DNA from 3 places in the Paraburkholderia sp. BL10I2N1 genome. Region 1 is predicted to be linked to each of the others. Evidence: riboswitches for the same ligand, from Rfam matches in the RefSeq annotation. Region 1 holds a riboswitch; each other region holds the start of a gene.
What was found. Region 1 has a riboswitch for cobalamin ahead of cobG (precorrin-3B synthase). Riboswitches for the same ligand answer to the same signal wherever they lie in the genome.

Region 1 (10,114 bases):
GAGAGGCAGACGCGTTTGCGTATCGTCCAGATGCGCTTCGATGATGCCGAACGCGTTCCCCTTTTTTCCTTTCGCCGCGAAGTAGGCGACGACAGGCGCGGCCTTGAGCAGGCGCACCGCTTTCAGCGTAATCAGCTCGGGGTCGCCGGGGCCGACGCCGAGTCCGAAGAGACGTCCTCGTACCGTCATTTACTCCACCTCCGTCGCGAGTGCGTTGACCGCGGCAGCCGCCATCGCACTGCCGCCGCGCCGGCCCGCGACGATCACGAAAGGGACGCCGCGACTATCTTCGGCAAGCATCGCCTTCGATTCCTGCGCGCCGACAAAACCCACCGGAAAGCCAAGAATCAGCGCCGGACGCGGTGCGCCGGCATCGAGCATGTCGAGCAGATGGAAGAGCGCGGTGGGCGCATTGCCGATCACAACCACGCTGCCGGCAAGGTGCGGGCGCCACAGTTCGAGCGCGGCGGCGGAACGCGTGTTGCCGATTTCGCGCGCCTTCGCGGGCACCGACGCATCGCCCAGCGTACAGATAACCGGATTGTCGGCTGGCAGACGCGCGCGTGTGATCCCTTCAGCGACCATGCGCGCATCGCAGAGAATCGGTGCGCCGCGCGCGAGTGCCTCGCGGCCCGCTGTGCCGGCTCCGCGCGAAAACCGCAGATCGTCGACGACGTCGACCATGCCGCACGCGTGGATGACGCGCACCGCGAGCTTTTCAAGGTCGGCGGGAATGCGGCTCAGGTTGGCCTCCGCGCGGATCGTCGCGAAAGATTGGCGATAGATCTCCTGACCGTCGCGAATGTAATCAAGCATCGAGGGGGCTCCGGGCCAGCCGCTCCAGAGAGTCGGCGGCCTGTTCGATTGTCAGATGGTGCGCGATGCACTGCCCGAATCCGGGTGTGCCATCGCGACGATAAAGGTCGTAGCGAAGAGGCGCGACTGCGAGCAGCGTATAGGGTGCGCAATGGGCCGCCGCGCATGAACGGGGGCAGCCGCTCAGGTGCACTTCGACACGCTCTGGCAGCCGCGCAGCGAGGGCGCGTGCGTCGGCCTTTGTGTCGGTGTTGCCCTTCGCGCAGCCGGTCGAACCGGCACAGGCGATGACGCGTGTGAGCGGATCGGCGGGTTCGCAGGCGAGTCCTAATGACGCGAGTCGTTCAAGAGCGCCCGAGACGGCCTGCGGTTCGATGTCCGGTAGCAACACGCCTTGCCAGGGCGTCATGCGAACTGTTGCATTGCCGGATTCGGAGGCAAGCTCAGCAAGGCCGTGGAGCATCGGCGAGTCCATGCGCCCCAGCGGCGGTTGTCCGCCCACATGCCACAAACCGTCTGCATTTTGCGGATGTGCACCGAGTCGAAATGACGCGTCGGCAGGAACGCGGCGCCACGCCCGTACGGATTGCCTGCGCAACAGGGTGAAATTGACTCGTCGCTCCACGCGTTCCAGAATGGTGTCCGAAGAATGTGTCGCGAGCAGATTACGCATGCGGGTGTCGTCGGGGAAAGCCAGTTCCAGGAACGTGTCCAGCAGCGCGCAGACAAGCTCTGGCACCTCGGATGGCTCGACCGCGGCAAGCGCCGGAGTGAGTGCGGCGTCGCTTCCGGCGACAGGCGGGCAGCCCGCCAGACCGAATGCGAAGCGCACGCGAGCGCCATCGGGCATCGCGGCAAGCCAGATATCGTGCGGATGATCGAGCCTAGCGAGCCGCTCGCCGCCGTCGAGCAGCAGTGCAAATTTCGGAGACAGCCCGGCGAAACGCGGTGTGCCTTGCAGCAGCGCGAGAATCTGCGCCGCAAGCGGCGTCGTGTCGATCAACGCATGGGAGTCTCGTCCCGCGAGCGGGCTTGTCATCAGGTTGCGGACATCGTCGCGGGCGCTGGCGCTCATGCCATCCGTGGCCTCTGCGCCGCCGCGCGGCCCGAGCCCCGCTTCCAGCAGGCGTTCGACCAGCGCCGTTTCGTGGCCTGCCCGTACACCGCGTATCTGCAGGTTCGAGCGATTGGTCGCCTCGATCACGCCGGATCCGTGTTGCCGCGCGGCGTCCGCGATCGCGAGTGCCTCTGGCGCACGCAGTTCTCCGCACGGCAGTGTGATCCTGCAGATGCCGCCGTCGCGCGCCGGCACGATGCGCAGCAGGCCGGGACAGGCCGAGGGGCGCAGCGTGGCAGGCAATACGGCGGGAGTCGGAGTGTGATTCAAGGGGGCACCGGGTTAGCGTCGCGCGACGGCCCGAGCAACCCGCGAAAGGGGCAATGCTGCGGCATCGGTACACCCCGCCCGATGTTGGCTGGCACGAACAGTCTCGCCGGCAGGTCTCCTGGCTGGCAGGTCGTCGTCTGCACCGGCCTTCCCGGTCGAACCAGTGGCGCAGGTAAAGTGCGGACTCGCTGCATACAGTTGCGGGGGCAGCCACAGTGGCACTGTGTTCCCTCTTCGGCCCCGAAGGGCACCGGCGAACGCTGTATTATGCCTTTTTTCGAACAGCGCAAGTACGCTGCGGCCTTGGTTGGCGTGCCGCGGCAGTGATATCGGGATTCTGAATGGAGAGGGATGCATGCCGGCATGGCTGACCGTGGTGGGGATGGGCGATGACGGTTTTGCCGGTCTGGGACGGACGGCGCGACGCGCATTGCTCGATGCGTCCGTCGTCTACGGCGGCGAGCGCCATCTTGCGATGCTGCCGGCCCGCCTGCGCGCCCGGCGCGAGCCCTGGCCGCGGCCGTTCGACGTGGCGTCCGTGCTGGCGCATCGTGACGCGGCCGGCCCGATCTGTGTGCTGGCAAGCGGCGATCCGATGCTGTTCGGCGTCGGGGCGACGCTCGCGCGGCAGCTGCCCGCCGACGAGCTGCGGGTGCTGCCCGCGCCGTCGTCGCTGTCGCTTGCGGCCGCGCGTCTTGGCTGGCCGTTGCAGGACGTCGCGACGGTGTCGCTGGTCGGGCGGCCGCTGGCGACCGTGAATGCGCATCTGCACGACGGCACGCGTCTTTTCGTCCTGAGCAGCGACAGCGGCACGCCCGCTGCGATCGCAGCCCAGCTCACTGCGCACGGCTTCGGCCCCAGCCGGATGATCGTGCTGGAGCATCTGGGCGGCGCGGCGGAGCGGCGCATCGACGGTCGCGCCGAGGCGTGGAGCGCCGACAGTATCGCCGCGTTGAACCTGATCGCCATCGAATGCCGCGCGGCAGACGATGCCCGCGTGCTGCCGCTGACAAGCGGGCTTCCCGACCATGCCTGGTTGCACGACGGCCAACTGACCAGGCGCGACATCCGCGCGATCACGCTCGCGCGTCTTGCGCCGAGGCCAAACGAGTTGCTGTGGGACGTCGGCGCGGGTTGCGGCTCCATCGGCATCGAATGGATGCGCGCGCATCCATCCTGCCGGACGATTGCCATCGAGGCCCATCCCGAACGTCAGCGCTTTATCGAACACAATCGCGATGCGCTGGGGGTGCCGGCGTTGCAGATCGTCGCTGGCCGGGCGCCCGACGCGCTCGACGGCCTCGCTGCGCCCGATGCGATCTTTATCGGTGGCGGCGTGACCGTGCCGGGCGTGCTCGACACATGCTGGCAGCGGCTGAAAAGCGGCGGCCGGCTGGTCGCCAATGCCGTGACGCTGCAGGGCGAAGCGGCCCTGGTTGCGTGGCGCGACAGCCACGGCGGCACGTTGACGCGCATCGCGCTTGCGCAGGCGCAACCGCTCGGCGGCTTCGATACATGGCGCCAGGCGTTGCCGATTACCCTGCTCGAATCCCGCAAGCCGTGATGCGTGACGAAACCCCCGAACAGCCCGTACCACTGCGCAGCGGCTATACGACCGGCAGTTGCGCGACGGCGACGTCGCTCGCCGCTGCGCGGCTGCTGCTGACGGGAGTCGCAAGCGACGTGGCCGAAATCGTGCTGCCAAAGGGCCAGCACGTGCCGATGCCGCTCGTGTTTTGCCGCCTGACCGGCGACGGCGCGGAAGCGGGCACGATCAAGGATGCAGGCGACGATCCCGACGTGACGCACGGCGCCGTGGTGTTTGCCCGCGTGCGCTTGCGCGCGGAGCCGGGCGTGAGTTTTCATGCGGGCCCTGGCGTCGGCACGGTCACGCGTGCGGGGCTGACGCTGGCCGTCGGCGAACCCGCGATCAACCCCGTGCCGCGTCAGATGATGACGACGCACCTCATCGAGCTTGCCGCCGAACAGGGCTATGCGGGCGGCTTCGAGGTGACGATCGGCGTCGAAGGCGGCGAGGCGCTCGCGCTGAAGACGATGAACCCGCGGCTCGGCATCGTCGGCGGGCTGTCTATTCTTGGGACGACGGGCATCGTCCGGCCGTTTTCGTGCTCAGCGTATATCGCGTCGATTCATCAGGGCATCGATGTCGCGCGGGCCAACGGCTACATGCATATCGCCGCGTGCACAGGAAACGCAAGCGAAGACGCGATGCGCAGGCACTACCAGTTGCCCGATATCGCCCTGATCGAGATGGGCGATTTTGTTGGCGCTGTGTTCAAGCATGTGCGTCGCGCGCCCGTCGAGCGCCTGAGCGTGTGCGGAGGTTTCGGCAAGCTCAGCAAGCTCGCAGCGGGGCATCTCGATCTGCATAGCCGCACCTCGAGCATCGATCTCGCTCAACTCGCGACGTGGGCTGCGGAGCACGGCGCGGACGACACGCTGCAGGACGCCATCCGTATATCGAACACCAGCCAGCAGGCGATGGCGATCGCGCGCGCCGCGGGCATCCCGCTCGGCGATATCGTGTGCCGCCACGCGTTGCGGGTGGCACGCGATATCGTGCCGGCGAGCGTGAAGGTCGAGATGTTCACCATCGACCGGCAGGGCAACATCACGGGCGTCGCGCAATGACACGCATCCTGTTGCTCGGCGGCACCGGCGATGCGCTGCAGATCGCACGGCAACTCGGTCCCGAACACGTCTATAGTCTCGCGGGTCTCGGCAAGGTGCCGACTGATCTGGCTTGCGCGGTGCGTGTCGGCGGCTTTGGCGGCCCCAAGGGGCTGGCGGATTACCTGAGGGCGGAGGGCATCGGACTGCTGGTCGATGCAACCCATCCGTATGCCGCGCAGATCAGTGCGAATGCCGCGTCTGCGTGCGCGACGGCGGGCATTCCGTGCTGGCGCGTGCGGCGCTCGCCCTGGCAGCCGCAGGCGGACGACGACTGGCGCGTGGTCGACGACTGGGCTGGCATTGTCGCCGCACTTGCTTCGTTCCATCGACCGCTTTTCACGCTCGGGCGCGAAGCGCTTACTTACCTCGACGAGGTGCCCGCCCATCAGTTCTGGATCGTGCGCTGTCTCGACGCACATGCAGGAAGCGCACGCGCCCGCGTGATGGATGCGCGCGGGCCGTTTACCGTCGATGGCGAACACAGGCTCTTCGACGAGCATCGGATCGACGTGGTGGTCAGCAAGAACAGCGGCGGCAAGGCGACCGAAGCCAAACTGAAGGTGGCGCGCGCGCTCGGTTTGCCGGTCGTGATGCTGCGTCGTCCGACGCTGGCGGCAGTGGATCGCGAGTTCGACGGCCCGGCTGACCTGCTCGGCACGTTGCGAAGTGAGCTTCCCTAAAGCACTGAACACACCAGGAACGCGTGCAGATCATCATGCCATGCACGCGGATCGAATCACGGAGTCGTACATGACGGTATTTTTCATCGGCGCAGGACCGGGCGATCCTGAACTGATCACGGTCAAGGGGCAGCGTCTTGTGCGCAGTTGCCCGGTCATCCTGTATGCCGGGTCGCTGGTTCCTGAAGCCGTGCTCGAAGGCAATAGCGCGGAGCGCGTCGTGAATACGGCCGAACTGAATCTCGACCAGATCGTCGCACTGCTTGAAGAGGCGCATCAGAAAGGACAGGACGTCGCGCGCGTGCATTCCGGCGATCCCTCGCTGTACGGCGCAATCGGCGAGCAGATCCGCCGGCTGAACGCATTGAACATTCCGTATGAGATCGTGCCGGGCGTGACGGCGACGGCAGCGTGCGCGGCCTCGCTCGGATGCGAACTGACGTTGCCGGACGTCTCGCAGACACTGATCCTGACGCGCTACGCGAGCAAGACGACCATGCCGGCAGGCGAGGCGCTCGGCGACCTCGCGCGACATCGCGCCACGATGGCAATTCATCTGGGCGTGAGGCATCTGGCCAGAATCGTCGATGAACTGCTCCCGCACTACGGCGCGGATTGTCCCGTTGCGGTGGTCTATCGGGCGAGCTGGCCCGACGAGGAACGCGTGAGCGGGACCCTGGCGGACATCGGTGAAAAGGTGCAGGGCACGCAGATCGAGCGTACGGCGCTGATACTCGTCGGGAGAGTGCTGGCCGCCGATGCGTTCAGCGATTCCTCGCTGTATGCGAAGACGCATCGACAGGCTGTCTGATCGACTGGCGGCGTTGGGCCCGCGTGTGTCGATCCGTCGCGGCGCCCTGAGCCGCCGTGAGCGAAAGCAGGGAAGCCGCGACGAACGAGACGCGAGTTAGGGCAAGGCCTAGTGCAGATGGACGTGTGAAGCTTTGGCTGCCGCTCGCGGCTGGGTTACCGCGCTGACGGCAATCAACACGATCACGTTCACAGCAAGCGCCAGGAACCCGATGTTCACGTCCTTGAAACCATCGGACAGGAACGGGAACAGTTGCCCTACGCTCAGGTGCATCGTGCTCGTCAAGGCGACAACAGCCACACCGGCCAGAATCCCGCAGAACGCACCCTGTTTCGTCGCACGGTTGCGCTTGAAGAGACTGCACAGCAGAGCAGGGAACAGTTGCGTGACAAAGCTGTATCCCATCAGCAGCAGCGCGACGATCGTCTCCCCTCCGTTGAGCGTAAAGGTGACCGCAACCAGTGCGACCACCGGAACCAGCAGGCGCGCGAGCCGGCCCACCGTGGCGTCGGAGGCCTTCTTCTGCAACGCGCCGCGGTAGACGTCATTCGCCAGAAGCGTGGAAGCGCTCGTGAGAATCATCGAGCCCGGCACGAGCGCCGTGAGCACGCCCGCTGCGCCGATCACACCGACGAGCCACGGGTCAAACGTCAGGATGGACAGGCGGAACAGCGACAGGTCGATATCGCCGCCTTTCAGACCCGGCACCCTGAGCGTTGCCGCAAAACCGACGAAAAACACAAACAGCAGGATCAACTGGTAAAGCGGCAGGATCATCGCGTTACGCCGGAAGATCCGCTCGTCGCGTGCCGTGAAGATCGAGCCGAACGTGTGTGGCCACATGAAGAAGCCAAGCGCGGTCAGGAGCACCGTCGACTGGAACCACGAGACGCTCGAACCCTTCGCCGGGAAGGTCAGGAAGCCGGGACGGGCGGCGTCGATGGCGCGGAACATGTCGCTCAGGCCGCCGTAGTGATGAATCGGCAGATAGATGCCGAGGAACAGCACGATCGCAAGAATCAGCACATCCTTGACCACCGAGTTCCACGCCGATCCGCGCACGCCCGAAACCATCACGTACGCAGTGACGACAGCCGCCCCGATCCAGATCGCCGCGGTCGACGATATCACGCCATACGACGCAGTCGCGACGATGATGCCGAGCCCCTTCAGTTGCAGTACGAGATACGGAATCAGCGCGGCGACACCCACGAGCGAGACCAGCACGCCCAGCGCGGGACTGTCGTATTTGCGGGAGAAGAAGTGCGACTGGGAAACAAGCCGTTGCGCCTTGGCGTAGCGCCAGATCGGCGGCAGCATCCAGTACGACAGAATGTACGCGAGCGTCCCGTAGGCCAGAATGTAATAGACCGGCGCACCTTTGCCGTAGGCGAAACCGCTGCCGCCGAGAAACGTGAACGTCGTGTAGATTTCGCCCGCCATCAGCAGGAACACGAACGCAGTGCCGAAGCTGCGGCCGCCAACTGTCCACTGCTCGAGGTTCATGTCGTGCCCGCGCCGGGCACGCACGCCAAGGAACAGCGCGAACGCCGTTACGGCCGCAATGAGGATGAGTGCGCTGCTCATGACTGCACCTGGGCTTCGTCAACGGGTTCGCGGTTGGCTGGGTCGAAGGCATAAATGATCGCCATGATCGCTGCCCCGAGCACGACCCACATCACAATCCAGGCGAGTACGAGCGGCATGCCGAGCACGAGCGGCTCGACCCGGTTGACGAAAGGAACACCAAGCAGGATACCGATGAAGGGTAAGGCAGCCAGCAAACGCAAGGGCATGGACGACTCCTCGAATGCGGTTGGTACGTCTTGTGGTTTTTTTCCGGAGAGCGACGCTGTGATGAACGCGTGCTGTCGCGCCGACTTTATGCCTGATACATCCCGTCCGTAAAGGCGATCAAAAATACTGAAGGCGGGTTGAAAGGGTCCGGCGATCCGCGGTAATCTGGCCTTGCTGTCTGTCTTGCGCGTGCAGGTTGCCGGGGATGTCGCCAAAGACTTCGTTAAAGAGTGAGGGCATCGATGCGATCGTTCCTGCTACGGTCGCCCGATGATACATTTCAGGTCGCTGCCTGGCATTCTGCATTGCGTCAAACGAAGGCGGCGCGGCGCGGGTGAAAAGTAAGCGGGATGTCGTGTCGATTGGCGTATCGATGCCATCCCGTCGTACAACAACCGGCTGCTCGGTCCGCTTCCACAAGGGCGGTGCGAGCCAGTCGCCATACGCGGATCGCACACATGGTACAGAGCCTGATCTCCGACATCCTGTTCGGCTTCACGGGATTGCTCGCCATCATCAACCCGTTTGGGATCGCGTTCGTTTTCCTGGACCGGACCGACACGCTTACCTACGAAGAACGGGCCGCGCTGGCGAAGAAAGTCGCCGTCAACGCCTGCATCGTGTTGCTGGTCGCGTTTTTTCTGGGCACCCCGGTGCTCCATTTCTTCGGCATCTCGATTCAGGCGCTGCGCATCGGCGGCGGGCTTGCGGTCGCGGTCGCCGGCTGGCAGATGCTGAACGCGCCGGAGGTCCGGCCCAATGCATCCGCGGTGAGAAACGTCGATGCGGATAACGCGATGTCGAAGGCCTTTTTCCCGCTCACCGTGCCGCTGACGACAGGTCCAGGCTCCATCGCGACGGCGATCGCGTTGAATGCAAACCGCTCGCGCAAGCTCGCCGACTTCGTCGTGTCGGCCATTGGGTCGATCGCCATTTCAGTACTGATCGCAGTCGTGGTCTACCTTGTCTACAGCCGCGCATCGTACTTCGCGCGTTATCTTGGGGTCGATGGCACAAAGGTCGCCATGCGAGTATCGTCGTTCCTGCTGCTCTGCATCGGCGTGCAGATCATGCTGACGGGCCTTCAGGAGTTTCTGACGCCGATTGCCCAGATACGGTGAGGTAAAGGCCGTTGCGAGAGGTGTATCAGAGGAGACGGATCATGTGTCGCTGGCTGGCTTACACAGGAAACCCCATTCAACTCGAAGCAGTGCTGTTTCGCGCCGATCATTCGCTGATCGACCAGAGCCTGCATTCACGTATGGGCCACACGACGACCAACGGCGATGGCTTCGGCGTGGGCTGGTACGGCCATCCTACGGATATTCCGTTCCGCTACCGGTGCATCCAACCCGCGTGGAGCGACCGCAATCTGCGCGAAGCCGCGCGTGCGATCAAGGCGCCGCTCTTCGTCGCACACATTCGCGCCGCAACGGATACGCCCGCGCAGGAAACCAACTGCCATCCGTTTCGCTACGGGCGCTGGCTCTTCATGCATAACGGGTTGATCCGTCATTACCCGAGTGTCCGACGCGACCTGATGCTGGCGATCGATCCTGATCTGTTTCCGTCGATCGAAGGTTCGACCGATTCGGAAGTGATGTTCTTTCTGGCGTTGACCTTTGGCCTCGAAATCGCACCGGTGCTGGCGCTCGAACGAATGGCCGGCATGATCGAAGAGACGGCCCGGCGACGGGGCGTGGAACATCCGCTGAACATGACCGTGTGCGCGACGGACGGCGAGCAGATCGTGGCAGCGCGTTATTCGAGCGAGTCCCAGTCGCGCTCGCTGTTTCATAGCACGTCGATTCGACATCTACGTGAGTTGTATCCAGAAGACCCGCGCATGAAGGCCGTCGGCGACGATGCTTACCTTGTACTGTCGGAGCCGCTCGTTGACCTGCAGGGCGCCTGGGAGGAAATCCCGGA
Region 2 (10,114 bases), on a different contig from region 1:
GGCAACGGCGTCGCCACCCCCGCGTTGACGATTTCGAGCGTGAGCCCCGCCACGCCGCTCAGCGCATTGATCGCCGCGCCGCCCGCAAGAAAGTTGCCGACCATCTGCGCCGTGACGGCCTGCGGATACGGACTCACGCCTTCGTGCGCGATGCCGTGGTCGGCGGCGAATACGATCATCGCCGGACGTTCGATGGTGGGACGCGTCGTGCGCTGGATCATGCCGATCTGGCGCGCGAGCGACTCGAGACGGCCGAGGCTGCCAGGCGGCTTCGTCTTCGTGTCGATGATGTGCTGCAACTCGTTACGCAAGGTCTGATCGAGCGGTTCGACAACTGGTAACGCAAGTAGGGAAGAGGTCATGTTCATTTTCGTTGAGGGATTATTTGTGTCCTGATGCGTCGCCCGGCGCATGCGCGGGTGCATCGCGGGAACGAGTGCTTCATGGTCGCCGTCGCGGATCAGGATGAGCGGATAACCGAAGGCGCGGCTCGCGAGCGCCGGTGTCAGCACGTCGCGCGCGGCGCCCGCGTGCGCGCCGCCGTTTCCTTCGAGCAGTAACGCGTGCGTCGCAAAACGGCGCGCAAGATTGAGGTCGTGACACGAAAAGATGACGATTCGCGGTGTGTGCTGCACCCACGTCGTCAACGCTTCGAGGCAATCGATCTGGTGATGCAGGTCAAGATGCGACAGCGGTTCATCCAGCAGCAACAACGGTGCATCCTGACACAGCACCGCAGCCAGCGCGACCCGCTGACGCTCGCCGCCCGAAAGCGACAACACATCGCGCGTCGCCAGAGGGGCAAGGCCCAGCGTATCGAGCGCCGTGTGCGCCGCCGCGCGATCTTCGGCGCCTTCCCAGCCCCATCCCGAGAGATGCGGAAAGCGGTTGAGCATCACGATGTCCAGCACGCTCGCGCTGAACGCGTCGTGTTCGCCCTGCGGCATCAGCGCGCGGCGGCGTGCAAGATCGACTGGCGACCAGTCCGCGACGCGAAGGCCGTCGACTTCGACATGGCCTGTCGCGGGCGCAAGCAATCCGGCAAGCGCCGAGATCAGCGTCGTCTTGCCGGCACCGTTCGGTCCGGCGATGCACCAGACTTCACCGGCATAAAACGTGTGCGTGAAATCGTCGAGCAACGTGCGTGCGCCTGCACGCAACGTCACACATTGCGCACTAAGTGCAGGCGCATTGAGGGAAGGACGCGTCATCATCGCCGCCTGCGCAAGAGCATCCACAGGAAGACGGGCACGCCCGTCAACGCCGTAATCACGCCAACCGGCAATTGCGCCGGTGCGATCACGGTGCGCGCAACCAGATCGGCGCCCATCACGGCTACGCCTCCGGCAAGCGCGGCTGCGGGCAGCAGCATACGCTGGTCATTGCCGAAGCAAAGCCGCAGCATGTGCGGCACGACAAGGCCGACGAAGCCGATGGTGCCGCCCGTCGTGACGGCAGCGGCTGCTGCCAGCGAGGCCACGAGGTACACCCGCAAACGCAGCCGCATGACGGTGACGCCGAGCGCGTGCGCGGCCGCATCGCCGCGCAGCAGCACGTTCAGTTGCGGGGTAACAGGCACGATTGCGACGAGCCCGATCAGCACCGCGACAAGCGCGACCCATGGCGTGCCGCCGCCGTTCAGGTCGCCAGTGAGCCAGAACAGCATGCCGCGCAGACGGCTCTCCGGCGCGACGCTCAGCAGCAACGTGATGACCGCGCCCCAGCCCGCTGCAATCACGACGCCTGTCAGCAGCAAACGCGGCGATGTGTCCTGCGGCTCGCCTCGCCACAAGTCGTGACGTGCCAGCCCCAGCACAAGCAGGATCGACAGCAATGCGCCGGCAAATGCGCTGGCGTCGACGATCCACCATGCGCAACCCGCGATCATCGCGACAAGCGCGAAGCTGGCCGCGCCGCCCGACACGCCTAGCACGTACGGTTCGGCGAGCGGATTGCGCAGCAGCACCTGCAACAGGGCACCGGCAACGGCGAGCAATGCGCCGCACGCAAATCCGGCAAGCGCGCGCGGCAGGCGCAAGCTGCGGACGATTTCCCCCGCGAGGTCCGTCGATGCCAACGCGCTGCTGCCATGCCACGGCAGCAGCGCAGCCAGCACGCGCAGCGGAGACACGGGCACGCTGCCAAGCATGAGCGATGCGACAAACACGACGACCGCCAGCACGCCGAGCACGAGCCAGATCGTCGCGGCGCGCTTCGCGGTCATGCCGGCAACGGTACGCAGTGCGAGGCGACTCATGGGCGTGGTTTCAGAAGACACAATGGCTCAGTACACCATGCGCATCACTGCTGCTGCCAGCCGAGCGTGAGCCAGGCGCCGCGTCGTGGCGTGTTGTATGTGTAGGCCAGTTCATAGTCCTTGTCGAAGAGATTCTGGATCTGCGCCGCCACGTACCACGCCTTCGTGATGTTGTAGCGCGCGGACAGGTTCACTACACCATAGCCGCCGAGCGTGTTGCCGGTATCGTCGCGCTCGCCGCTTACGATCCACTCGCCGCCCACGCGCCATCCGGCAACGTCGCGGTTCACCGAGAGCGATGCGAAGCGGCGCGCGCGCCGATTCAGATCGGTGTTCGTGTCTTCGTCGACGGGATTCTGCAACGTCACCGAAGCACGCACGTCAGTCTTGCCCAGATGGCCGCTCCACGATCCTTCGAGCCCCTGCACCTTCGCCCGCCCGACGTTCTGCGCAACATACACGCCCGGCGTGACCTGTTGATACTCGATCAGGTTCGTATAGCGCGTCTGGAACGCGGTCAGTCGCAACACGCCCAGGGCATCCGATGCGTACTGCAACGCCGCTTCAATCGAATGACTGTGTTCAGGCTGGATCGACGGATTGCCGCTCCCCGGAAAGTACAGATCGTTGAAGGTCGGCGCGCGGAACGCATTCGACCAGCTTGCGGTCACCTTCCAGTGCTCGTTCAGATCGTGGCCATAGCCGAGATAGTAACTGTTCGCGCCGCCGAAATCGGAGTACTGGTCGCGCCGCACGTTGGCCTGGAACTGGCTTCGGCCGAAGCGCCCCGTATAGCCGATAAACCCGGAGTCCACGTGACGGGCGGGCGCGCCGTACTCATCCGAATCGAGGCTCTGGTCGAGATGCTCGTAGCCTGCCTTGACCTTCTGCTGCGACGCGAACGTGAAATCGTTCTGCCACGTGTACTGATTATTGTCGGTGTTGAAGTGGTCGGCATAAAGGCCGTTCAACGCCGTCGTGCTGCGATCGTTGCCCGTCGCGACGACGAAGTGCGTCGCCCACCAGTCGGTCACGCGACCGTCCGCGAATGCCGACGCCTGCTGAACCCTGCTGTACAGGTTGTTGAGATCGGTGGGCGCGCCGAATGGATCGTCGAAGCTGTTGTTTCCGTTCGACTGGAAATAGCGGATGCCCGCGTCCCACCTGTCGTTGAATGTGTGGCGCAGCGATGCCGAGATGCTTTCGTTCAGATAGCCATTGGCGTTCGGATTGACCGGCGCGAGCGCGGGATCGATCGACGAAAAGCCATCGTCTTTCGTCCGCGCGAGCGACAGGCTGAAGGTCGTCGCGCCGTCCCTGTCGAGCGCACCGTTCACGCCGGCCTGCTGGCTTTGCGTGTGATAGCTGCCGTAGCCGACGGAGAAATTGAAGCGCGGTGGATGATCGCCGCCGTCCTTCGTGAACACCTGCACCACGCCGCCAATCGCGCCGGAACCATACAGCGCCGACACATTGCCGTTCACCACTTCGACGTGATCGACCTGGTCGAGCGGGATCTGCTCGATCTGTGCGCTACCGAGGCTGACCGAATCGACACGCACACCATCTATCAACACGAGCGACTGCTGTGCCGAAGCGCCCCGCAGGAATAGACTCGAGGACGAACCCGGGCCGCCATTGCGCACGATCTGCGCGCCGGGCGCGAGCTGCAGCAAACCCGGCAGATCGCGCGCCGTGGTGTCGGCGATGTCCTGCTGGTCGAACCGCGTGGTCTGAGGGATCGCGTCGGCGAGCGGCTGCGCGCCGCGCTCCGCAGTCACCACGATCGGCGTGAGCGTGGTGCTGGCGGACTTCGTGGCGGGAGCGGCCGTTGTGCTGGAGGTTGCAATGTTGCCCGGCGCGACCGACGGCGCCGTATCCTGCGCGAGCGCAGGCGCTTCATCCGTGGTTGCGGGCAAGGCTTGCGCGCCGAGCGGCAAGCCGGCCACGGCGAGTAGTGCCGTGCCGGCGATGGGCGTGTACATCCGGTTGTTTCCTGTGGATAGCGTGCCCGGCCTGCTTCCCCGCGAGCCGGTGCGTAACAGGGCGGTCCGCCGGCGTGAAGCCACGCGGACGACGCCCCTCACTCTGGCCGGTATCCGGGCTGGCGACACATCGACCCGCCTTCCCACGCAAGAATTGCGCAGTGGCATTGCGCGCCTCGCCGGAGACGCGCCCAGGTCGACCTGCATGACATCATGCGGTCGCTTACCGTTGCGGGGGCAGCACAGGTTGGCTCGTCCTGGCGGACGCGGCTTCCTGTTTCCCGTTTAACTGCGCACGATGTGAAAACGCGCGCGGGCACCAAAGTGCCGCAAGTGTAGGAGGGGCTTCCTGGGGCGTCAAGAATGGTCGATTCCTGCAATTCGCGTGCGCACGTCGCGTGCAATGTGAGCAAAGTTTCCGCATGTCACAGGCACGAAACTCGCTCGAAACAGGCATAAAGCAGGTATAAAGCAGAGATGTTACGTCTCGAAACGAGACAATTGTCGGAAGCTGTCACATTCCGCGCTAAAATGCCGTGTCTTTAGAGGACGCAGCACATGCTCACCGAACTCGAAACACTCTCACAGAATATTGGCCGGCTGATCGAAATCAGCCAGCGTCATCACGAAGCGCGTCGCGCGCTTGAAAAGCAGCTCGCCGACGCTCGCGCAGAATGCGAGGCCGCGCGTGCCGAACTCGAGCAGATGCGCGAAGAGCGCAACGCGCTGCAAGCGGAGCGCGATTCGCTTTCATCGAAGATCGACGACGCCCAGGTGCGGCTGAACGCCATCCTCGAAAAACTCCCGCGTGCGAAAGCGCACGCCGAGCCGGACAATCAACTTGATCTGCTCGCGTCGTCGCAGCAGGAAGTCGAAACCGAAGCCGGCGGCGACGTCACCCGCCACGGAGAAAATGCATGACCACAAAGCAGATCGAAGTCTCGATCCTGGGCCAGCCCTATCGTCTCGCCTGTTCGTCGGAAACGGAAGCCGCACTGCTCGAAGCCGTTGCTCGCGTCGATGCGGAGATGTCGAAGATCCGTTCGACCAGCAACGTTCGCGGCCAGGATCGCATTGCCGTCATGGCTGCGCTGTCGCTGGCATCGGAACTGCTTAAGTTGCAGGCTAGCGTACGTCACGGAGAATCATTTCCCGCCGAGGAAATCCGGCGTACAATGCACTCAATGAACGAACAGCTGGGCGCGGTAATCCAGCAGTACGGTGTGCAGTAAAAGTTGTTCAGAGGCAGGCCATCTGGAACATTGGGCCCGCTTCGGATTCAGAGCAATTCGCGAGGTAACCTCAAGCGTCTGGATCCAGTCAGTTTTATCAGCTTCCCTGCCTGGTTCGCCAAGGTCATATATTCCTTGAACCAATGCCATGTGCACGGTTGCGGAAATTTGCAGCACGGGTGTGCGCGTCACTCTGTCTGATGTACCCGAAGTGCTGCTAACTGCGACCAATTCTGAACTCCCGGTTCAGGATGCCGGCCTAGCGGCTATGGCGGGGACCTATTCAACGGCATCGGACATTCGTCCGATGCCGTTTCCGTTTGTAGTGTTCCGTTCGTAGTTCCGCATCGCTAGCACCGCGTCACGCATTGCGCTTATCCTGTGTTCTTCTCAACGTTCAAATCGACTCATGCGCTACTGGCTAATGAAGTCCGAACCGGACGAAGCAAGCATCGACCACCTCGCCAAAGCCGCTCGGCACACCCTTCCCTGGACGGGCGTGCGCAACTATCAGGCGCGCAACTTCATGCGCGACATGATGCAGGTGGGCGACGGTGTTCTCTTCTATCATTCGAGTTGTCCAGAGCCAGGCATCGCCGGGATCGCAGAGGTATCGTCGACGGCCTACCCCGACCCCACCCAGTTCGATTCGAAAAGTCCGTACTACGATCCGAAATCGAGCCGCGAGACACCGCGCTGGATACTGGTCGACGTGGCCTTCAAGAAGAAGATCCCGTTGATTCCGCTCGCAAAGCTGCGCGAATATCCTGAACTTGCGGACATGCGTGTGCTTGCCAAAGGCAACCGGCTGTCCATCACGCCGGTCACTGAAACCGAATGGCGCTTCATTACAAAGCAACTCGCCTAGCGGCTGTGCGCGACATCGCGCGGCATCGCCTGGCCGGACCGTCGCGTAGAGGAACCAACCTGATCTTACAGACGCCTAACTGATCTGCAAGCACCGTGCCACTCCGATGCACGGTGCCTGCATCGCGACAGCCTCGGCGGGCGCCCGATTGGACTTCAACTGCCTCCCGCCCGATATGAGGCATCGCTTACAACCTGTTCGAAGAAGGAAGCAAACGATGACCAGAAAACACGCACTCGCCTTCGCTCTCGCTGTCGCGTCCGCGGCACCGCTCGCGTTGTCGCTGGCGCCAGCAACCGCCCGCGCGCAGACTATCGTGCAGAATCAGCCGTCGGGCGTGTTGTCGCTGTCGGCGCAGGCCAGCACGGAAGTGCCGCAGGATGTCGTCAACATCACGCTGTTCTATGAACAGGAATCGAGCGACCCAGACTCACTCACCAGCACGCTCAACGAGCGCGCTGACGCGGCTCTGCAAAAGGCCCGCGGTGTGGCTGGCGTCACCGCGCGCACCGGGGCGTTCTCGATCTTCCCGTCAACCGATCGCGACGGGCGCATCTCCGCGTGGCGTGGCCGCACGGAAGTACAACTCGAGTCGCACGACTTCGCTGCGGCATCGAAGCTCGCCGGACAGATGTCGTCGATCATGCGGGTCGGCAATGTGTTGTTCTCGCTGTCGCCGGAAGCGCAGCGCGCCGCCGAACAGAAGCTCACAGGTCAGGCGATCGCGTCGTTCCGTCAGCAGGCCGCTTCATCGGCACAGGCGTTCGGCTACAACGGCTACACCATTCGCGAAGTCAACGTCGGACATAACAGCTTCATACCGCGTCCGATGATGATGATGAGCGCCCATGCAATGAGCGCCGATGCCAAGACCGCCGCGCCGATGCCCCTCGAAGGCGGCACGTCCACGGTGACGGTGAATGTATCGGGTTCGGTCCAGATGAAGTAATACGGCGCGCTCCATTGGGGCGTTTCGTTCATTGCCCGCAGAAAGGCAAAACGCCACGGCATGCCGTGGCGTTTTGCCTTTCTGCCTGTGAAGACGCATCAGTTCGCGCCGACCGCCTGTGATTGCTGACGCTTGCCGCGCCGATACGACCACACCAGCAGCGCGATGCCCACGAGGACCATCGGCAGCGAAAGCCACTGCCCCATCGAAAGCCCCAGCGCCAGCAGTCCCAGAAAATCGTCCGGCTCGCGTGCGAACTCCACTGTGAAGCGGGCCAGCCCATAACCGATCAGGAACACGGCGGACGCAGCACCCACCGGACGCGGCTTGCGCGTAAAAAACCACAGCACGAGGAACAGCGCGACACCTTCGAGCGCGATCTCATACAGCTGCGACGGATGCCGCGGCAGCATGTGATATTGCGCGAACACATCGGCCAGATGCCAGCGCGTCGTCAGTTCCGGATGCGTGGCGAGCCAGCCGGCGTCCTCATTGGCGGCACCCGGAAACAGCATCGCCCATGGCGCCGACGGATCGGTCACGCGCCCCCACAACTCACCATTGATGAAATTGCCGAGGCGCCCCGCGGCGAGCCCGGTGGGCACCATCGGTGCGACAAAATCGGTGACCTGCAACCACGTGCGCTTGCGCTGCCATGCGAACAGCACCATCGCGAACGTCACGCCGAGAAAGCCGCCATGAAACGACATGCCGCCTTCCCAGACCTTGAAGATATCGAGCGGATGCGCGAAGTACCAGTTCGCCTTATAGAACAGCACATAGCCGAGCCGGCCACCGAGAATCGTGCCGAGCACACCGTAGAACAACATGTCGTCGATGTCTTTCGCGGTCCAGCCTTGTGCGGAGACATGCGGCAGGCGCAAACGCAAGCGGCCGACAACGATCGCCGCGATGAACGCCACCAGGTACATCAGGCCGTACCAGCGCACCGCGAGCGGCCCTAGATGAATGGCGACGGGATCGAAATTGGGGTGAATGAGCATGTGTTTTTTTATGGGTGGTTCAACTACGGATTCGGTTACGGCAACTGCGACGGGCGCGGCAACAAAACATGCATTGGACGGCGCGTCGCCAGATGGGTTCGCGATAGCCTCGAAGCCATCCGTCAGCGCTTGCGCGCACCGTGCGCCGCGACCGTGGCCGCATGCGCGCGCACGATGTCGATGAAGCCCGCCAGCACTGGACTCACCTCACCCGTGCGCCAGACGAGACCCGTCTCGATCGCCGGCACGGATTCGCGCAGCGGCCGGTAGACGACGCCCGTGCGCCGCAGATTACGTAACGATTGCGGCACCAGCGCGACACCCATGCCCGCCGACACGATACTGACAATCGTCTGCATCTGGATCGCCTCCTGGCCGATACGCGGCGTGAGCCCCGCGACGCCGTAACAATCCATAATGATGTCATAAAAGCCTGGCGCGAGACGCCTTGGGAAGATCACGAGCGGCGCATCAGCGACGTCGCGCAAGCTGACCGGCTCGTCGCGCCAGTCCCCGTCAGGGTTGCTGCCGGCGTGCTCAGCCATCTCCGACGACATCGCGATCACCAGCGGCTCGCGGGCGATGGGCAGCCAGGATAGCTGGGCGAGATGCCGCGGCGGCAACGGCGCAATCACGAGGCCGGCGTCGATGCGGCCCGCAACGAGCTCGTCGATCTGCACGTCGCTGGTCGCTTCCGCAAGCTGCAGGCGCACGCGCGGATGGCGCGCGCCGAAGTCGCGCAGCAGAAGCGGCAGCAACCCGTAATCGGCCGTCGAGACGAAGGCGAGCGACAGCACGCCCGCTTCGCCCCGCGCGAGGCTCTGCGCGAGCGGCCTCAAGCCCTCGGCGCTTGTGAGAAGGCGCCGCACTTCGGGCAGCAGGTCGGCGCCGACCGGCGTCAACTCGACGGAGCGTTTGGTGCGCGCAAAGAGCTCGACGCCGAGCGTCTCCTCCAGCGCCCGGATCGCCTGCGACAAAGGCGGCTGCGTCATCGACAGGCGCGCCGCCGCCCGTCCGAAGTGCTTTTCTTCGGCGACGGCGATGAAATAGCGCAACTGGCGCAGATCGGGGGTCACGGGTAGCATCGATTAATATATTTTTCGACCTAATACAGCCTCAATAATATATTGGACACGCGCTGCGAGACACTGCATTCTTGCGCCACGTGCTGAACCATCCGCCCTGCACCTCGCGGGCGAAGGTCCCCCAATACCAGCACCCAGGACAAGTCAAACGGAGCTCCCCATGTCGTACAACCGTCGTTCGAAGAACATCACGCAAGGCGTCGCGCGCGCGCCGAACCGTTCGATGTATTACGCGCTTGGCTATGAAAAGGCCGATTTCGACAAGCCTATGATCGGCATCGCGAACGGCCACTCGACGATCACGCCGTGCAACTCGGGCCTGCAACGCCTCGCCGACGCAGCCGTGGCAGCGGTCAAGGACGCCGACGCCAACCCGCAGATCTTCGGCACACCGACCATTTCGGACGGTATGTCGATGGGCACGGAAGGCATGAAGTACTCGCTCGTGTCGCGCGAAGTGATCGCCGACTGCATCGAAACGTGCGTGCAGGGCCAGTGGATGGATGGCGTCGTTGTGATCGGCGGCTGCGACAAGAACATGCCGGGCGGCATGATCGCGCTCGCACGGCTCAACGTGCCGGGTATTTACGTCTATGGCGGCACGATCCGCCCAGGCAACTGGAAGGGCAAGGACTTGACGATCGTGTCGTCGTTCGAAGCCGTTGGCGAGTTCACCGCCGGACGCATGTCGCAGGAAGATTTCGAGGGCATCGAACAGAACGCGTGCCCGTCGT
Region 3 (10,114 bases), 1.6 Mb from region 1:
TGATCCTGGGCATAGAGCGTCATCGTCCCAACAAGACGGCCGTCACACACTGCAACGTAGCAATCGCCGCGCGTTGCGCGCGTCTTTGTGACAGAGACCGGTTGATCCACGCACGTGCAATTGAGCCCCATGCCGCCAAGCCGGGCGAACGCACGATGCAGCACCGAAGTCAGTTCATCGAACGAATCGCACCCGGGATCGAAGCGCCGGATGATGACGCCCGGCATACCTCGATGAACATACGCGACCTTGACGGGCTTCTTCAGTGCAGTACGTTGCTTCACAATGACAACCTCGACTCTCATCAAGCTGCCTGAAGTTTAGGGTTCGTCGTGTGCGCCTCGCAAGAAAAAATGCCGTAAAAAGACGGGCTGTTTGCAGCGTCCGCAACGTTGTAGTCGTGCGAGACCTTGATCTACATCAACGCGTACCGATCACGCGCCACGTTCAATATGCGAAGCGAGATCGCTCGCTACGCACAGTGATACCCGCTGCCAGACAGACGAAGCCTCCGCCCTCATCCTGAGTGGAGAAACGGTCTGCAAGACGGCTCCCTTCTTCTGTCGTCGAAACCCGTGCTGGTTTCGCCATCGCGAGGTGAATCAATGGACGTTGATGGAACGGCTCGCGCGAGCGCCTTCAGGGTGCTTTGGGAGCGTCTGAAAGAACATCCGCTGGCGCGGATCGGACCAGGGCTTATCACCGGCGTAGCGGACGACGATCCGAGCGGCATCGCCACCTACTCGCAGGCGGGCGCACAATTCGGCCTGAACATGCTTTGGACGATGCCGCTGGCCTTCCCCTTGATGGCCGCCGTTCAATCGATGTGTGCAAACCTCGGCAGGGTGACCGGAAAAGGGCTCGCGGCGAACATCAAGAGCGCATTCCCGCCGGTCGTGCTTCAGGTCGTCGTGCTGCTACTGCTCGTCGCCAACACCCTCAACATTGCCGCCGACGTCGCCGCCATGGGGGAAGTGGCGGAACTCGTCTCCGGTATCAATCGCCACCTGATGACGGCGTTCTTCGTATTCGCGACGCTGTTGCTGCAGATGTTCGTCCCGTATCATCGGTACGTGTTCTTTTTGAAGTGGCTCACCGTATCGCTGCTTGCCTACGCGGCTGTGCTGTTTACGGTTCATGTTCCCTGGGGGCAGGTCGCGCTGCGCACGGTCTGGCCGAGATTCACGCCAGACGCCACGGCCGCCGCGGTCGTGGTCGGCGTCTTCGGCACGACCATCAGCCCGTATCTGTTTTTCTGGCAGGCTTCCGAAGAAGTCGAAGACATGCAGGCGCAACGCGGTGGTGCGCCGCTCGTACGCGACCCGCGCGCCGCACGTACGGAACTGCGACGCATCCGGTGGGACACATGGAGCGGCATGCTCTACTCCGATATCACCGCCTGGTTCATTATTCTGGCAACCGCTGTCACCCTTCACGTCGCCGGCGTGACGGACATCAGCACGGCGGCGCAGGCAGCCAGCGCACTACGGCCCCTTGCCGGCAATTTCGCTTATCTGCTATTCGCGCTTGGCATTCTCGGCGTCGGCCTGATCGGCGTACCCGTGCTGGCGGGTTCCGGCGCCTATGCCCTTTCCGAAGCGATGGGATGGAAGGAAGGACTCGAGCGGAAGGTCAGCGATGCGCGCGGGTTCTACGGCATCATCGCCGTCAGCGTGCTCGCCGGACTCGGTATCCAGTATTCGCCGGTCAGTCCCATGAAGGCGTTGTTCTGGAGCGCCGTGATCAACGGGATCGTCGCAGTGCCGCTGCTGGTCGTCATCATCATCCTGGTGTCGAAGAAATCGGTGATGGGCACATTCACGGCGAGCCGGCCGCTGATCGTCCGCGGATGGATCGCGGCCGCGGTGATGGGCGCGGCGGCAGTGGCGATGTTCATGCCTTCGTAGAAAGCACCGGATATGCCGCCGGAGGGCCGGCTCATTCGACTCCGTCCGATAAAGCGAAACAGGCCCGCCCCGATCGTTCAGAGGCGAGCCTGTTCGTTTGCGGCGGACCGCGTTTGTTATTGCAGCCGCCTCAAATCAGTTGCGGCCTGGATGCAACTTAGTGAGCGACGTACACCCGCGGCGAATAGCTGCTCACCGTAGACTCTGCACGAGCGCCTGCCTGCGACGAACCGCTCGTGGACGAACCGTAGCCGCTGTTTTGAGCAGCGACGCGAGCTTCGGCAGCCTGAATGTTCGCCGGATACGTGGTGTCATCGGAAAGACCCGGGTTGTAGCCGGCCTTCTCGAGTTGTACCAGTTCGGCACGCACCTGAGCGCGGGTCACAGGCTGGTTCGATTGCGCGAACGAAGCGACCGGAACGGCGATAAGAGCAGCAAGAGCAACAGCATTGATGAGCGATTTCATGATCAGTACCTCCAGAGATTGTTTTCCAAAGTCGGGCAAACTGCTTGTCTGAACCCGTTGAAGAGAGTCTAGGAGCATGGAGACTTGGGGTAAATACCTAAGATTCGAAATCACTGTTTGCGTTTACATCACAATCGCGACAAACGCCGCCCACCGCCGCCGGCGGCCAGAACTTTGCCGTCCGACCATGACGAATGGACGACTGAACTTTCCGCCCACGGGGCCGATAACAAATAGACGCACGAGGTTCACGCCGGATCGCACAGGGTCAAGGCGCAACGCTCGCATCGAAACCCGGAGCCCTTCCCATGTCAGCCGATCAACATCCGAATCACGAGCGCAGCAGCCTGACGAGTTCCAATAAGTTCGAGCTACTGTTGTACCGGCTTGGCTCAGTGCCAGGCAGCGACGCGCACGAGCTATACGGGATCAACGTGTTCAAGGTACGTGAAATCTCCACGATGCCGCCCGTCACGCCGATCGCCGGTTCGTCGCCCTACGTGATGGGTGCGGTGGACATTCGCGGGCAGATCATTCCGGTGATCGACCTGCCTCGGCTAATGGGTTGCGAGCCGTCGCGAGGTCTGAACATTCTGCTCGTCACCGAGTTTGCCCGCTCGACGCAGGCGTTCGCCGTCGAGGAAGTCGACGACATTGTCCGGCTCGAATGGAACCAGGTGCTGTCCGCCGAAGGCGCGGCGGGCGGGAATCTCGTCACCAGCATCGCGCGCATCGACGGCAACACGGGCGATTCGCGCCTCGCCCAGGTCATCGACGTCGAGCAGGTGCTGCGCGATGTGTTTCCCTCCCAGCATCCGGCCGTGGACCCGACATCGGTCGGCGAGGCGCTCGGCCTCTTGAGCGGCACGAAGATTCTCGCGGCCGACGACTCCGGCTTTGCGCGCAAGCTGATCGAGCAGGCGCTGAGCGCGATCGGGGCAGACTACGAGATGGCGAAGACGGGCGAGGAGGCCTGGAACAGGCTACAGAATCTAGCCGACAAGGCCCAGGCGCAGGGAAGGCGGGTACGGGACACCATCGCCCTTGTCCTGACGGACCTGGAGATGCCGGAAATGGACGGCTTCATGCTGACACGCAAGATCAAGGGCGACGAGCGCACGCGTGACATTCCGGTCCTCATCCACTCGTCGCTGACGGGCGCCGCGAATGAAGCGCACGTGAAGAACGCTGGCGCGAACGGCTATGTCCCGAAGTTTGCGGCAGCCGAACTCGCCGGCGCGATTCGTCAGGCTCTTGCGACCTGAGCCGGCGCGGTCCGCCGGCGATCACCCTGCGCTGGGCCTGACCAGTTCATTCCGCGCTCTGCAATGCGGCTGCCAGCGTGGCAAAGGTCTGTTCGTCGGTACGATCGAAGTTGAGCGGAGTGACCGACACGCGGCCTGAGGCCACCACGGCCGTTTCGCTATCGGGCGCGTTCTCGCGCGGCCCGCGCTGAAAGCGCAGCCAGTGATAGGCAAAGCCGCGCGGGTCGACCTGCGGCACCACGTCGATCCCTTCGACAAGACCGACGCCCTGCCTCGTCACCGTGAGCGGCCCGGCAACCGCGGCGTCGACGTCGGGGAAATTCACGTTCAGACACGTCGGTGCATGGTGCGAGACCGCGAGCAACTGGCGGATCACGCCGGGCGCGAGCGCGCGCGCCGTATCCCAGCGGACCTTCTCGCGGTCGCGGAAGGCCTGGCTCAATGCGATGGCGGGCAGGCCGAGCAGCAACCCGGTCATCGCCGCGCCGACGGTGCCGGAGAACATCGTCTCGACGCCGAGATTGGCGCCGCGATTGATGCCTGAAAGTACGACCGTTGGCGGCGCATTGACCATCAGATGACGCACGGCCATCACGACGCAATCGCCCGGCGTACCCACGACGCCGAAGCGCCGTTCGCCCTGCTGGGTCACGCGCAGCGGCGAATGCAGACTGATCGAATGCGACGTGCCGCTCTGATCGTGCTCAGGCGCGACAACCCAGACTTCGTCTGCAAGCTCGGCCGCGACGGCTTCGAGCACCGCAAGACCGGGCGCATCGATGCCGTCGTCGTTCGTCAACAGCACGCGGGGCACTTTGGATTCAGCGAGGGACATCGCGAGGTTCTCCTTTCGATCCGGACATCATGTCACGAGCGGATCATTATTCCAGAGATCGCGGCGTCCCCGGATCGAGAAATGTGCGGCTGACGCACAACGGGCCGGTTGCACGCCATTGCAGACGACTCGTGGATATCCACTGCCGACGCCTACCCGACCCGTTCCATCCGGTTCGGCCTGAAGCCCCTTCACGCTGTCACATCGCCCACGTCATACGTGTCCGCCACACAGGTGCGGTTGCGGCCGCGTTTCTTTGCCGCATACAGCGCCCGGTCCGCAGCCGCCACCAGTTCGCTTGCGGTTCCACCCTCGCACGGCCGCCGCGCCGCCACACCCACGCTGATCGTGACGATGCCTGCGCCGCTCGCCGCATGGGGAAGCTGCAGCGCCTCGATGCCCTGCCGGATGCGTTCGGCTACCAGCAACGCGTCCTGCTGGCCGGTTTCCTTCAGAACCAGTGCGAATTCTTCGCCGCCATAACGGGCCATCACATCGGCGGGCCGTCTTGCCAGGTTGGCGATTGCCTGCGCGATGGTGCGCAGGCAATCGTCGCCGCCCTGGTGTCCATAGTGGTCGTTATAGCTCTTGTAAGCGTCGACATCGACCATGATCACGGCCAGCGAGCGTTCGCTTTCCGTGCGTGCCTGCTGCTGCCATTGGAACCCCAGCTCACGGTCGAAGTGGCGCCGGTTGAAAAGCCCCGTCAGGCCGTCGCGGAACGCGAGTCCCTGCAGCTCGCTGCGTTCTTCCGCAAGGCGCTGATCCGCCACCTTGCGCTCGGTGATGTCGTGGGCCGTCGCTGTCAGTGCTTCGGGCTCGCCGGAAAACGGATCGATCACAGGTCGAAGATAGGTTTCCATCCACAGAATCCGGCCATCCGGGCGCGGGAAGCGGCTCACCTGGGAGGCCTCCGTCGCGTCACGTGCCAGCCGGCCGATGGTGGCGGCCAGCGCCTCGCGATCCTCGGGCAAGACAAGGTCCGGGTAATACACGCCTACGAGATCGTCGGGCGCCCATTTCATGACGGCCTTCGCGCGTGGCGAAACATAGGTGAGACGGCCATCGAGCGACATGCTCATGACGATGTCAGTCGCGTTCTCCGCCAGGATCCGGTAGCGGCGCTCACCCTCGCGCAGCAGCCCGACGAGGCGGTTGCGCAATGACTGGGTGACGCTGATCGGCAGCGCGATGCCCAACGCAGCGAGCAGGAACAGTTGCAGCGCGAAGATGCGCCCTTCCATGCTCTGATAATGAAACATCCAGAGCGGTCCCAAACCGCGCATCGTGAAAGTGACCGCAATCGCAAGGCATAGCAGCAAACCCAGCAGCACGCCGGCGAGATCGGCCTGAAACGCCAGCAGAACGATCGGCGGGAGCGCCCAGTAAAGCAGATGAAAACGGCTTTGCCCGAATACGCCCATGGTCACGACGCAGACCAGTAGCAACAGCAGCCCCGTCTTCCAGCGGCGCTCGGGGTGCAAGAGGCCCTTTACTTCGCCGGTCCAGAAGACCACCGCCGCCGGCGTAAAGAGGACGAGACTCAGCGCATCCGAAACGAACCAGTTGGCGAGGTTCGGCAACATATACCCGCTGAGTTGTCCGCGCAGCAAGGTTACGGCGACGAGCCCCGACAGGACGGGCGCAAGCAGGATGGCGCCAGCGAGAAAGCGGATGAGCTGCTTCGGACGGATCAGTTCGACGACCGACGAGATACGTGGCGCGAAGCTGAACGCCACCAGCACTTCGAGCATGTCGGCCGCAGTGTAGGAGGACGAGACCGCGAGACTCAGGCCGAGCAGATTGGCCGCGAGATTGCCCGCCAGCCCACCGGCAAACACCCAGGCCACCCGCCCCGGGCGCGCCACCATCATCTGCGCGAGCAGCACGGCGTTGGTCAGCCAGATTGGGGCGATTTCGCCGGCCATACTCTTGAGTGCCCCGCTCGCCATGCAGGTGAGCATCGTCGCCACGAACGCAAGCGACAGGGTCCAGAGCGGTCCGGCCCATCGGCGTGAACGCAATGACTCAGCAAACGCCTTAAACCCAGGAGTTGGCCCTTCGGATGACAGCCCCATTTCTTCGCTCTCTCTGGTTCTTTTTCTTGCAATCCGCGGAAATCCGCGGACGATACGCCAGCTTCGCTGGGGTCAGGATATTCCGGACATCGCCCCTAGACCCCATCGGGAGAAGCGGTAAACCGCCCTTACGAATCTGCTTATCGGCAGGTTGAGCCGGATCTTGAGACTTTCTTCATGCGACTCTCACATTAAAAGCAATTCAACCTTGGACTTGCGGGCACCAGCCGCGCGGGCGCGGACAATGTCCCGCACCATGGCAAGACGCCGAACGCAACCGTGGCGGCACGGTCGGGTTCGGCGTCAGAAACACGCGGATGGGATTGGGCTTGCTAAATGATGTGAAGAATACGGCTGCCGAGAGTTCCGGTGAAGCCGGCGCCTGCACGGCCAACCGCACGACTTGAGCAGCGATGCAGCCCGGGCGCCGGAAGCAGTCAGCCCGCTACTGCCAGGCCGACTTGCCAGCTGCACGCCCACCCTGCTGCGCGCGCTCACTGCGTTCGACCAGCCAGCCGAACAACAGGCCGATGGTCGTCCAGACGATCAACTGCATGCCGATGGCCGCAACGCGGAAGTGCCACAGCAGCGTCGCCGGAAAGGCATCGGGTACTTCGTTGATCGTCGGCAGAGCGATCTGCACCGCCGCGATGATCGCGACGTATACCAGGCCGCCCACGATCGCCGCATTCCACTGGCCGAAGCGCGCGACTGCGCGTCCTCGCACCTTCAGCGAGAACACCAGTGCGGCAATTGATATCGCGATCATCAGGAAGAACAGCCCGGTACGCTGGCCGATCGTTTCAGGGTCGCCGATCGATGGTGGATTGGCCGGGTACTTGAGATTCGGCACGATCACCAGCGCAATGAACGCCGCCGCCGCAAGCGCCGCCGACAACGCGCGCGGACCGAGCTTGCCGACCCGCCCGTACGCATACGCGAAGGTGAGCGAGAACAGGCCGCCGAGGGCCGCGCCATAGACCACCACGCCAGTCAGCAAGCCGAGACCCGCCTGCGTTTCACGGCTGACCAGTTCCGGCTCCGCCGCTTCGCCGCGTGCGGCGGCGGCTTTTTCTTCGAATGAAATAGCCTGATTGACGTGCGGTTCACCGGCCACCCGGGCGAATGCGAACGTGAGCAAGCCCGCGGCGATGCCTGCGAGCATCCCGCGCAATAACAGTTTGCCTACCATGAAGTTTCCCCGTTAGTGACAGGGGAAGCCGAGCAGATGGCGAGCGTCGTGAACGAACTCGTGCACGTACATGCCAGGAACCAGCGAAGTCGCGCCCTGTTCGGCGCCGACGAAATACAGTGCGAGCAACAGCAGCAAGCCGCCGAAGACCACCCACGGAAGCAGTTCGCGCAGGGGGATCGGTGTCGGTTGAGCAGTTGGCTCGAAAACGGTGTCAGTCATGACGGAACTCTCCAGGGGTTACGCGCCCCGATAGTCGAACAGGAAGGGATGACACGAAGCTCAGGTCTGGCTTTCGGCTTGTGGATGAACCGATTACAGTGGCGCGACCGCGCCGGGCTTACACCGGCTTCCTCGCTTCGGTGCCGTTATTCTACGCGCTAAACTTCGCTGCGCAGCGCGATGAATGGACAAAGCGCGCGGTACTTTCAACCAGAAGGACACAGGATGCAGACACGCCTGCTATTGATCAGTCACGCTGCAACGGCGGCGCTGCGCAGCGGACGGTTTCCCGCCGACGATCCGCTGGACGCGTGCGGTCTCGCCCAGGTCGCGGCATGCCGCGCGCGCGTGATGTCGCTGGCTGGTAAGACGGATGCGGTCTTCTGCAGCCCCGCGGCATGCGCGCGTGACACGGCTGAAGGGCTTGGATTCACCGCCGTCCCCGTCGAAGCGCTGGCCGACATGAACCCGGGGCAATGGCGTGGCAGGCGTCTTGCAGACGTCGCCAGCGAAGAAGCCGATGCGCTGGCGGCATGGGCTCGCGAGGCCGGGGCGGCGCCTCCCGATGGCGAGTCGTTCGCAGCGGTGCGCCTGCGCGTCGGCGGATGGCTCGATGCGCTCGAGCTGGATCACTCCTCCACGGCCGTCGCCGTCACGCATGCCGCCGTGATCCGGGCAGCGATCGTTCATGCGCTAGGTGCTTCACCCGAGTCGTTTGCGCGCATCGAAATTCCACCGCTTTCGGTCGTCGAATTGCGGTGTTCGATCCGCGGCGGGTGGACGTGGTGGGCCGCCCAGACGCAGTGAGCATCGTTGATGTCGCGGTCGTCGCAGCCTTGCGCGATCGGGATCAGAACCGGTGGCGGATACCGGCTGCGATCAGCAACTGGCTGCGGCTCGCTGAGGGATCGCGCTCGTTTTGATGACCGGCGGTACCCCTAACGACGGGCGCTGATACAGACCGGCACGAAAAGCCGACCTCGCAAGGGTCGGCTTTCTTGTTGGTGGCAGGGCTGGAGCATCCGCGCGACCTGTTGGCCGTCATTGCCTGGCAATTCTTGAAAGAACGTCTGAGGAATTACGGCTATTCTGGAAAGGGTACGCTTCCGGGGTGGTGAAGCAGTGCTTATTTATATAGGAGACTTAAAGATGCAGGAACAGCAGAAAAACGAAACGACGTACCTTTTTGTCACCATCGGTTCGCGCACCAGGCGCGGCGGGCGTGTCACCCGGGTAACGACCCAGGTGGAGACTAACGGACAGGGCCTCGCCCGTGTGGGCGATGTGGTCACCTACGACGACGGCAGCGCGGCCACCATCATTGACGGCGCAGGCTGTGCCGCTCTCTGTGAAGATAAGCCGCTCGCGCTGGTCGGTTCACGTCTGAGCAACGGCGACACGATCACGGAAACAATGCAGGATGAATGGGGCATCACGGTCCGCCATGGCGAACAGATTCCCGGCCTGTTTGATCCATCCTATACGATGCCCCCGACCGTTGCCACGCACGAAGGGGGCACCGATGCGTAAGGCAGCGGTACGGAACGGCGACCCGACGACAACGGGCGGTTTTGTCATTGGTTCCTCGACGAGGATTACCGATCACGGGAAAAAGGTCGCGCTGGATGGCGACGTGGCGACCTGCGGCAACTGCAAGGGGACCCACAGGATATTCGGAACGGGCAAGGGAATATCCGATAAGGGGCGCAACGTTGTTGTTGACGGCGATTCTGTACTTTGCCCGTGCGGGAAGAACTGGGTAATCGTCGGCAGCAATCCGGGATACTTTCTCAACACGGACCGGGGTTCGGCGGGCGCGAGCAACGCGGCGAGCGCGGCGCAATCCGTCATTGTGACGGGCGCACCGGCTGCAACCTACGACGAACAATTCACGCTAACCGATGCCGCAGGTAAAGCGCTCGCGGACACGTATTACACCGTTCGCCTGCCATCGGGTGAACTGCAACACGGGATTACCGATTCATCCGGCAGAACGGCACGTTACAAGACGGATGGCGCGCAACGCCTGCGTGTTTACATGGGTCACAAGGAAGCGTAATTGACCATTTACTATGCAGCCGTGGAAGGCGATCCGCTCGGCAATGGGAATGGAAGTCACGTGATCGGCGGTGCGCAACATGCAACCATC

Region 2: another riboswitch for cobalamin. It lies ahead of B0G77_RS00925 (TonB-dependent receptor); the one in region 1 lies ahead of cobG (precorrin-3B synthase).
Region 3: another riboswitch for cobalamin. It lies ahead of B0G77_RS29785 (CbtB-domain containing protein); the one in region 1 lies ahead of cobG (precorrin-3B synthase).

What each region holds. Positions count from the first base shown of each region.
Region 1 covers NZ_SNWA01000002.1:157,069-167,182, reverse strand. The annotation lists gene B0G77_RS22690 (precorrin-2 C(20)-methyltransferase) at 1-189, opposite strand, end outside; gene B0G77_RS22685 (precorrin-8X methylmutase) at 190-816, opposite strand; gene cobG (precorrin-3B synthase) at 809-2,203, opposite strand; cobalamin riboswitch at 2,294-2,473, opposite strand; gene cbiE (precorrin-6y C5,15-methyltransferase (decarboxylating) subunit CbiE) at 2,559-3,767, shown strand; gene B0G77_RS22670 (cobalt-precorrin-5B (C(1))-methyltransferase) at 3,767-4,855, shown strand; gene B0G77_RS22665 (cobalt-precorrin-6A reductase) at 4,852-5,577, shown strand; gene cobM (precorrin-4 C(11)-methyltransferase) at 5,648-6,388, shown strand; gene B0G77_RS22655 (sodium:solute symporter) at 6,497-7,975, opposite strand; gene B0G77_RS22650 (DUF3311 domain-containing protein) at 7,972-8,184, opposite strand; gene B0G77_RS22645 (hypothetical protein) at 8,303-8,605, opposite strand; gene B0G77_RS22640 (MarC family protein) at 8,644-9,306, shown strand; gene B0G77_RS22635 (class II glutamine amidotransferase) at 9,348-10,114, shown strand, end outside.
Region 2 covers NZ_SNWA01000001.1:198,648-208,761, forward strand. The annotation lists gene cobT (nicotinate-nucleotide--dimethylbenzimidazole phosphoribosyltransferase) at 1-362, opposite strand, end outside; partial or broken gene B0G77_RS44005 (ABC transporter ATP-binding protein) at 426-1,214, opposite strand; gene B0G77_RS00920 (iron ABC transporter permease) at 1,211-2,257, opposite strand; gene B0G77_RS00925 (TonB-dependent receptor) at 2,302-4,242, opposite strand; cobalamin riboswitch at 4,330-4,581, opposite strand; gene B0G77_RS00930 (ATPase) at 4,801-5,163, shown strand; gene B0G77_RS00935 (cell division protein ZapA) at 5,160-5,474, shown strand; RNA gene ssrS (6S RNA) at 5,575-5,756, shown strand; gene B0G77_RS00945 (EVE domain-containing protein) at 5,884-6,342, shown strand; gene B0G77_RS00950 (SIMPL domain-containing protein) at 6,560-7,291, shown strand; gene lgt (prolipoprotein diacylglyceryl transferase) at 7,390-8,295, opposite strand; gene B0G77_RS00960 (LysR family transcriptional regulator) at 8,418-9,380, opposite strand; gene ilvD (dihydroxy-acid dehydratase) at 9,541-10,114, shown strand, end outside.
Region 3 covers NZ_SNWA01000002.1:1,721,209-1,731,322, forward strand. The annotation lists gene B0G77_RS29750 (GNAT family N-acetyltransferase) at 1-227, opposite strand, end outside; gene B0G77_RS29755 (divalent metal cation transporter) at 606-1,907, shown strand; gene B0G77_RS29760 (DUF4148 domain-containing protein) at 2,065-2,373, opposite strand; gene B0G77_RS29765 (chemotaxis protein) at 2,682-3,638, shown strand; gene surE (5'/3'-nucleotidase SurE) at 3,685-4,473, opposite strand; gene B0G77_RS29775 (diguanylate cyclase) at 4,665-6,497, opposite strand; gene B0G77_RS29780 (CbtA family protein) at 6,997-7,743, opposite strand; gene B0G77_RS29785 (CbtB-domain containing protein) at 7,756-7,965, opposite strand; cobalamin riboswitch at 8,007-8,146, opposite strand; gene B0G77_RS29790 (histidine phosphatase family protein) at 8,191-8,772, shown strand; gene B0G77_RS29795 (PAAR domain-containing protein) at 9,115-9,495, shown strand; gene B0G77_RS44715 (PAAR domain-containing protein) at 9,488-10,024, shown strand.